Linked DNA regions of Lichenibacterium dinghuense. The protein of the gene in region 1 interacts with the protein of each later gene in a pairwise test. Links are inferred from orthologs where the notes say so. Each region holds a gene or a part of one and is shown on either strand. Other genes may lie near its edges. The genes, in order: L7N97_RS27355 and grpE.

Region 1 (3,292 bases):
CACAAAGAGTGCGTTTTGCCGTGAAGCATCGTCGACGCGCGAGTTCACTGCGAGAAAGCAATGCAAGCGAGACACAACCGCCGGCTCGACCGATGTCAAGGCAGTCGTTCGGTCTCAGCCTCGCGTGAACTGAACCTCTGATCCTGCGATGCCTGAACCAAATTTTCGATCGGTCGGAATCCGTCATGGTCTCGATGACGCATCCGAGATCGGTAGATTGACAGACGTCTTGTCCGGGCCACTCGGCGACGTGGCCATCCGCAATTTTCGGGTCAGGCCGAGACAGGCCCGGTCGATCGAGAGCGTCGAGCGCATCCTTTCGACTGCCGCGAGGATGACGTTTCGCCAGAGAAACTTCGACGGCATCAGCATCGAAAAGGTGGCGAATGAAGCTGGAGTGACACCACAGGCGGCCTATCGATACTTCAAAGATCCCGATGAACTGATCAGAACGAGCCTTCGCTGCTTCGTGATCCGCCAACACGAGCGGGTCGTCATGCTGTTATCCGGTCGCGACATACCGGAGTTGACTGCGCTGGCGAGGGTGGTCGCGGACATCGTGCTGAAAGCCTGCGAAAGTTTCATGGACTTTCCCGACCACGTTCGCGAGAGCATCCTACAGGAGTACCGCCAGGTCGGATACGACGCCTCTGCCAAGATCTCCGGCCTGATCTGCAAGGACGTGGGCGCGTCCGACGTCCGTCGTTCGCTCGACGGCGTGAAGATGTCGCTGGCCTACACGGCGATCACTGCTGTGGCGACGTCGCTCTTTTCGCAGCGGATCCCTCCACTGCGGGAAAGCAAGATCGAGGATATCCTTGCGGCTGTGTTTCTGAGCGTGCTGCAGAGCAGCGGCAGCCCATTCGAGGCGCTTCGTGAGCCGGACTGCGAGTTCGACCAGCGCGGCGCGGATGACGTCCTCTGATCGCGGACGCGTACCGGGACGTCGCCGTCATTCCCGCTGAACGCTCCCTTCGCATCGCCATCCACGGCCTGCGCGGGCGGCTCAGCCGGCGTCCGGCAGGCCGGGGATCGACACGCCGAACGTCTGCAGGATCAGCACGACGTTCAGTGCCACGATGATCGCCGTGCCGGCTACCGCCGCGACGTCGGTCAGGCGCCCATTGGCGAACGGGCCCATGATGTCGCGCCGCCGGGTGAACAGCACCAGCGCGACCATGGGCAGCGGCAGCACGAAGCTCAGCACGACCTGGCTCATCACCAGCGCCTTGGTGGAGTCGATGCCGAGCGCCACGACCACGAAGGCCGGCGCCATCGTCACCATCCGGCGGACCCACACGGGGATCGAGAAGCCGACGAAGCCCTGCATGATCATCTGCCCCGCCATCGTGCCTACCGCCGAGGAGGATAGGCCGGAGGCGAGCAGCGACACGAGGAAGATGCCCGCCGCGGCGGGTCCCAGCAGCGGGGTCAGCGTGTGATAGGCCGAGCCGATCTCGGCGACGTCGTCGTGCCCGAGGTGGAAGGCGGCGGCGGCCATCACCACCATGGCCATGTTGATCAGCCCGGCGACCGTGAGCGCGAGGAGGACCTCGCGGTTCGAATAGCGCAGCAGCAGGGCGCGCTCGCGGTCGTCTCGCGCGGGGGCGCGGTGCTGCGTCAGGCCGGAGTGGAGGTAGAGTGCGTGCGGCATCACGGTGGCGCCGATGATGCCGACCGCGATGGTCAGCGCCTCGGGCGCGGGCAGCCGCGGCACCACGGCGCCGAAGCCCGCCGCGGCCCAGTCGACCGGCGCGATCAGCATCTCGGCGAGGTAGCTCACCCCGATCACGCCGACCAGCACCGCGATGGCGATCTCCAGCGCGCGGTAGCCGCGCCGCTCCAGCATCAGGATGGCGTAGGTGGCGAGCGCCGTGACGACCATGCCGGCGAGGAGCGGGATGTCGAGCAGCAGCGACAGGCCGATGGCGCCGCCGAGGAACTCGGCGAGGTCGGTCGCCATGGCGGCGACCTCGCTGGCGATCCACATCGGCACGGTGACGCGGGCCGGGAGGTGGCGGCGGCACATCTCGGCGAGGTTGGTGCCGGTGACGATGCCGAGCTTGGCCGACAGCGCCTGGAACAGCATGGCGACGAGGTTCGCCATCACCACGACCCAGAGCAGCGCGTAGCCGAACTTGGCGCCCGCCTGGATGTTGGTCGCGAAGTTGCCGGGGTCCATGTAGGCGATCGAGGCGACGATCGCCGGCCCCGCCATCACCAGCGCCGAGCCGAAGCCCCGCCGCCGGCCCGCCAGCACCTCGCGGATCGCCGCATCGGTCCGCCCGCTCATCGCCGCCGCATCCCGCACTGACATCCGATCGCCCCCATGCCGCCGTCGCCTTCCATCCGCTCCAGAGTGTAGCCTCGGCTACATCATCGTCAACCGGCTTCATTGACGCCGGGGGCCGAACCGGACGACACCGGACGCGAAGCGACCAACGCGGGGCGACGACAGATGGACGACGAGGCCCTGCCGGGCGAGGAGGCGAACGCCGCGCAGCGCTTCGGCAAGGCGCGCTCGGCCCGCTCCTCGGCGGTGCTGGAGGACTACACGGAGCTGATCGCCGACCTGCAGGCGGGCACCGGCGAGGCGCGCACCACCGACATCGCGCGCGCCCTCGGCGTGACCCATCCCACCGCCAACAAGGCCATCGCGCGGCTGAAGCGCGAGGGGCTCGCGACCTCGAAGCCCTACCGCGGCATCTTCCTGACCGAGGCCGGCCAGGCCATGGCGGAGCGCTGCCGCGCCCGCCACCGCACGGTGGTGAAGCTGCTGCTGGCCGTCGGCGTCCCGCCCGAGGCGGCGGAGATCGACGCCGAGGGCATCGAACACCACGTGTCCGGCGCCACGCTCGACGCCTTCGAGGCCTTCCTGCGGTCCGGGCGCTGAGGAGCGAATCGCGGTAAGGGTCGCCGTCGTCCCGCAACGGAAAGCCCGCTCGATGCCGCACAGCCTTCGCGCCCTGACGCTCGCCGCCCTGGTTCTCGCGCCCGCCTCGGCCCGCGCCGAGGACGTCAGCGTCATGATCTCGGGCGGCTTCAAATCCACCTATCAGGCGCTGCTGCCCGCTTTCGAGAAGGAGAGCGGCGACCGCGTCACCACCCTGCCCGGCCCGTCCATGGGGACGACGCCGGACGCGATCCCGATGCGCCTCGCCCGGGGCGAGCCCGACGACGTTCTGATCATGGTGGGCTACGCGCTCGACGCCCTGATCAGGGACGGCCGCGCCGTGGCGGGCTCGAAGGTCGACCTCGCCGTCTCGCCCATCGGCATGGCGGTGAAGGCCGG
Region 2 (3,252 bases), 5.2 Mb from region 1 along the record:
GTCGCCAAGGGCAAGCAGGAGGACCACTCCCTGGCCGGCGCCGCCCTGGCGCGGGGCCTCGCGCCGCGGCTCGGCCTGTCGGAGGAGGAGACGGAGCTGACCGCCTGGCTCGTCGAGCACCACCTCGACATGTCCAACACGGCGCAGAGCCGCGACCTCAACGACCGCCGCACCATCGAAACCTTCGCCGGCATCGTCGGAACGGTGGAGCAGCTCAAGGCGCTGATGATCCTCACCATCTGCGACATCAAGGCGGTCGGCCCCGGCGTGTGGAACGGGTGGAAGGGTCAACTCCTGCGGACCCTCTACACCGAGACCGAGACGCTGCTCAGCGGCGACAGCCCGGACTTCGACCGGCACGCGCGCGTGCTGGCCGCCCAGGACCAGCTCCGCCCCGCCCTACCCGAGTTCCCCGACGACGAGTTCCGCGCCTACGTGGCCCGCCACTACGCGCCCTACTGGCTGCGCACCGGCCAGGCGAACCGCATCCGCGACGCCCGGCTGATCCGCACGCTGTGGCAGCAGGGCAAGGGCTTCGCCAGCGACGTCGCCACCGACCGGTTCCGCTCCATCACCGAGCTGACCATCGTGGCGCCGGACCACCCGCGGCTGCTGTCCGTGATCGCGGGGTCCTGCGCCAGCGCGGGCGCCAACATCGTCGACGCGCACATCTACACCACCAAGGACGGGCTCGCGCTCGACACCGTCAGCGTGTCCCGCGCCTTCGACCAGGACGACGACGAGATGCGGCGGGCCGGCCGGATCGCCTCCGGCATCGAGCGCGCCCTGCGCGGCCAGATCCGGTTGAACGACATGGTGGCGGCCAAGGACGCGTCGCCGAAGGGCGGGCGCGCCGCCTTCGCGCTGCACCCTAAGATCATCGTCGACAACGCCGCCTCGCGCCGCCACACCGTGCTGCAGGTGAGCGGCGTCGACCGGCCGGGCCTGCTCTACGACCTGACCCGCGCGCTGGCGGGCCTGAGCCTCAACATCGCCTCGGCCCACATCGCGACCTTCGGCGAGAAGGCGGTCGACAGCTTCTACGTGTCCGACCTCCTCGGCGCGAAGATCACCGATCCGGCGCGCCAGGAGGTGATCCGCCGCGTGCTCGGCGACGTGTTCGAGCCCGCCCCTCCGGGTGCGCCCTCGGCCGCCGACGCTTGATTTCCGACCCCCGTCCTCCGATATCGGGGCCGACCTCGCCTTCCCTGGAGACAGCATGATGACCGACCCCGCCGACACCTCAAACGTCGAGGCGACGGCACCCGAGGCCGACGACGTGCTGCGCGACGGAGCCCCGGCCTCGGACGCATCCGCCCAGGGCGTGGCCCCGTCGGAGTCGAACGGCGCCGTGGAGGCGCTGCAGGCCGAGGTCGCGTCGCTGAAGGACCGCGTGCTCCGCACCATGGCCGAGATGGAGAACCTGCGGCGGCGCACTGAGCGCGAGGTGGCGGACGCCAAGAGCTACGGCGTGACCTCCTTCGCGCGCGAGATGGTGTCCGCCGTCGACAACCTGCAGCGCGCCGTGGCGAGCCTGCCCGCGGAGGCCAAGGCCGAGGCCTCGCCCGCGCTCCAGTCCTTCGTCCAGGGGATCGAGCTGACCGAGCGCGACCTGCTGTCCCGCATGGCGCGCTTCAAGGTGCAGCCGATCGAGACGGTCGGCACCCGCTTCGACCCCAACCGCCACGAGGCCCTGTTCGAGATGCCGGACGAGTCGGTGCCGACCGGAACGGTCGTGCAGCAGGTCGAGACCGGCTACGTCATCGGCGAGCGCGTGCTGCGCCCGGCCAAGGTCGGCGTGTCGCGCGGCGGCCCGAAGCCGGAAGCGGCGCAGCAGGGCTGACCCGCTCCGGCCACTCACGACTGAAACAAAGAACGGCGGGGCATCAGCCCCGCCGTTCTTTGTTTCAGACTGCTCTGGGGTGAGCGGCGGCCCTGCCGGCCGCCGCGCCGTCCCGCTCAGTGGTTGTCGCGGGGCACGCCCATGGTCTGGGCGACGCGCTGGTACTTCACCGCCGGCTTGAGCACCATGCCCTCGTCGAACTGGTCCACCATGGAGCGCTGGATCTCCTGCCAGGGCGTCTGGTTCTTGGCAAACTGGTAGCCGCCTTGCCCCTGCAGCGCGGCGCGGCGCACGTTCAGTTCCTCGGCCGAGAGCAGCATGTCGGCCGTGCGCCGGTTGAGGTCGATGCGCACGCGGTCGCCGGTCTGCAGCAGGGCGAGCCCGCCGCCCGCCGCGGCCTCGGGCGAGGCGTTGAGGATCGAGGGCGAGGCCGAGGTGCCGGACTGCCGCCCGTCGCCGATGCAGGGCAGCGACAGGATCCCGCGCTTGATGAGGGCCGCAGGCGGCTGCATGTTCACCACCTCGGCGCCGCCGGGGTAGCCGATCGGCCCGGTGCCCCGGATGAACAGCAGGCAGTGCTCGTCGATCTCCAGCGCCGGGTCGTCGATGCGGTGGTGGTAGTCCTCCGGCCCCTCGAACACGATGGCGCGGCCCTCGAAGGCGCCGGGGTCGCTCGCGTTGGACAGGTAGCGCTCCTCGAACTCCTTCGAGATCACGCTGGTCTTCATCACCGCGTTGTCGAACAGGTTGCCGCGCAGCACGATGAAGCCCGCATCCTCGCGCAGCGGCGCCGCGATCGGGAAGATCACGTCCGCGTCGAGCGTCTTGCGGCCGCGGTTGTTGTCGCCGAAGCTCTTGCCGTTGGCCGTGAGCGCGCCCTCGCGGACGAGGCCCTTCTCCATGAGTTGCGCCACCACGGCCGGCACGCCGCCGGCGCGGTGGAACTCCTCGCCGAGGTACTTGCCGGCCGGCTGCATGTTGACCAGCAGCGGCACCTTGTGGCCGAGCGTCTCCCAGTCGAAGATGTCGAGCGGCACGCCGGCGTGGCGCGCGATGGCGTTGATGTGGATCGTCGCGTTGGTCGAGCCGCCGATGGCCGAGTTGACCACGATGGCGTTCTCGATGGCCTCGCGGGTGATGATGTCGGAGGGCTTGAGGTCCTCCCACACCATGTCGACGATGCGCCGGCCGGTCTCGTAGGCGATCTGCCCGCGCTCGCGGTAGGGCGCCGGGATGGCGGCGCAGCCCGGCAGCGTCATGCCGAGCGCTTCCGCCAGCGCGTTCATGGTCGAGGCCGTCCCCATGGTGTTGCAGTGGCCGACCGAGGGCGCCGAGGAGGTCACGATCTCCATGAACTCCTCGTAGTCGATGTGGCCCGCCGCCATCTCCTCGCGGCTCTTCCACACGAT

The links.
Region 2: the proteins of L7N97_RS27355 (region 1) and grpE interact in binary tests that used the Escherichia coli proteins (3 or more experiments, as listed by UniProt). The link is inferred for Lichenibacterium dinghuense from one-to-one orthologs.

What each region holds. Positions count from the first base shown.
Region 1 is NZ_JAJLMN010000001.1:5,687,810-5,691,101, forward strand. What follows is about bases 151-3,131. They hold L7N97_RS27355 (Nramp family divalent metal transporter), read right to left. Parts: upstream 2,294-3,131; coding sequence 1,007-2,293; downstream 151-1,006. Other genes in these bases: L7N97_RS27350 (TetR/AcrR family transcriptional regulator), read left to right, coding at 218-925; mntR (manganese-binding transcriptional regulator MntR), read left to right, coding at 2,459-2,893; L7N97_RS27365 (substrate-binding domain-containing protein), read left to right, coding at 2,946-3,131. In the rest of the region: more of L7N97_RS27365, read left to right, coding at 3,132-3,292. UniProt on the Escherichia coli protein: H(+)-stimulated, divalent metal cation uptake system. Involved in manganese and iron uptake. Can also transport cadmium, cobalt, zinc and to a lesser extent nickel and copper. Involved in response to reactive oxygen.
Region 2 is NZ_JAJLMN010000001.1:477,999-481,250, forward strand. What follows is about bases 91-3,031. They hold grpE (nucleotide exchange factor GrpE), read left to right. Parts: upstream 91-1,219; coding sequence 1,220-1,843; downstream 1,844-3,031. Other genes in these bases: L7N97_RS02245 ([protein-PII] uridylyltransferase), read left to right, coding at 91-1,164; L7N97_RS02255 (IlvD/Edd family dehydratase), read right to left, coding at 1,960-3,031. Also shown: more of L7N97_RS02245, read left to right, coding at 1-90; more of L7N97_RS02255, read right to left, coding at 3,032-3,252. UniProt on the Escherichia coli protein: Participates actively in the response to hyperosmotic and heat shock by preventing the aggregation of stress-denatured proteins, in association with DnaK and GrpE. It is the nucleotide exchange factor for DnaK and may function as a thermosensor.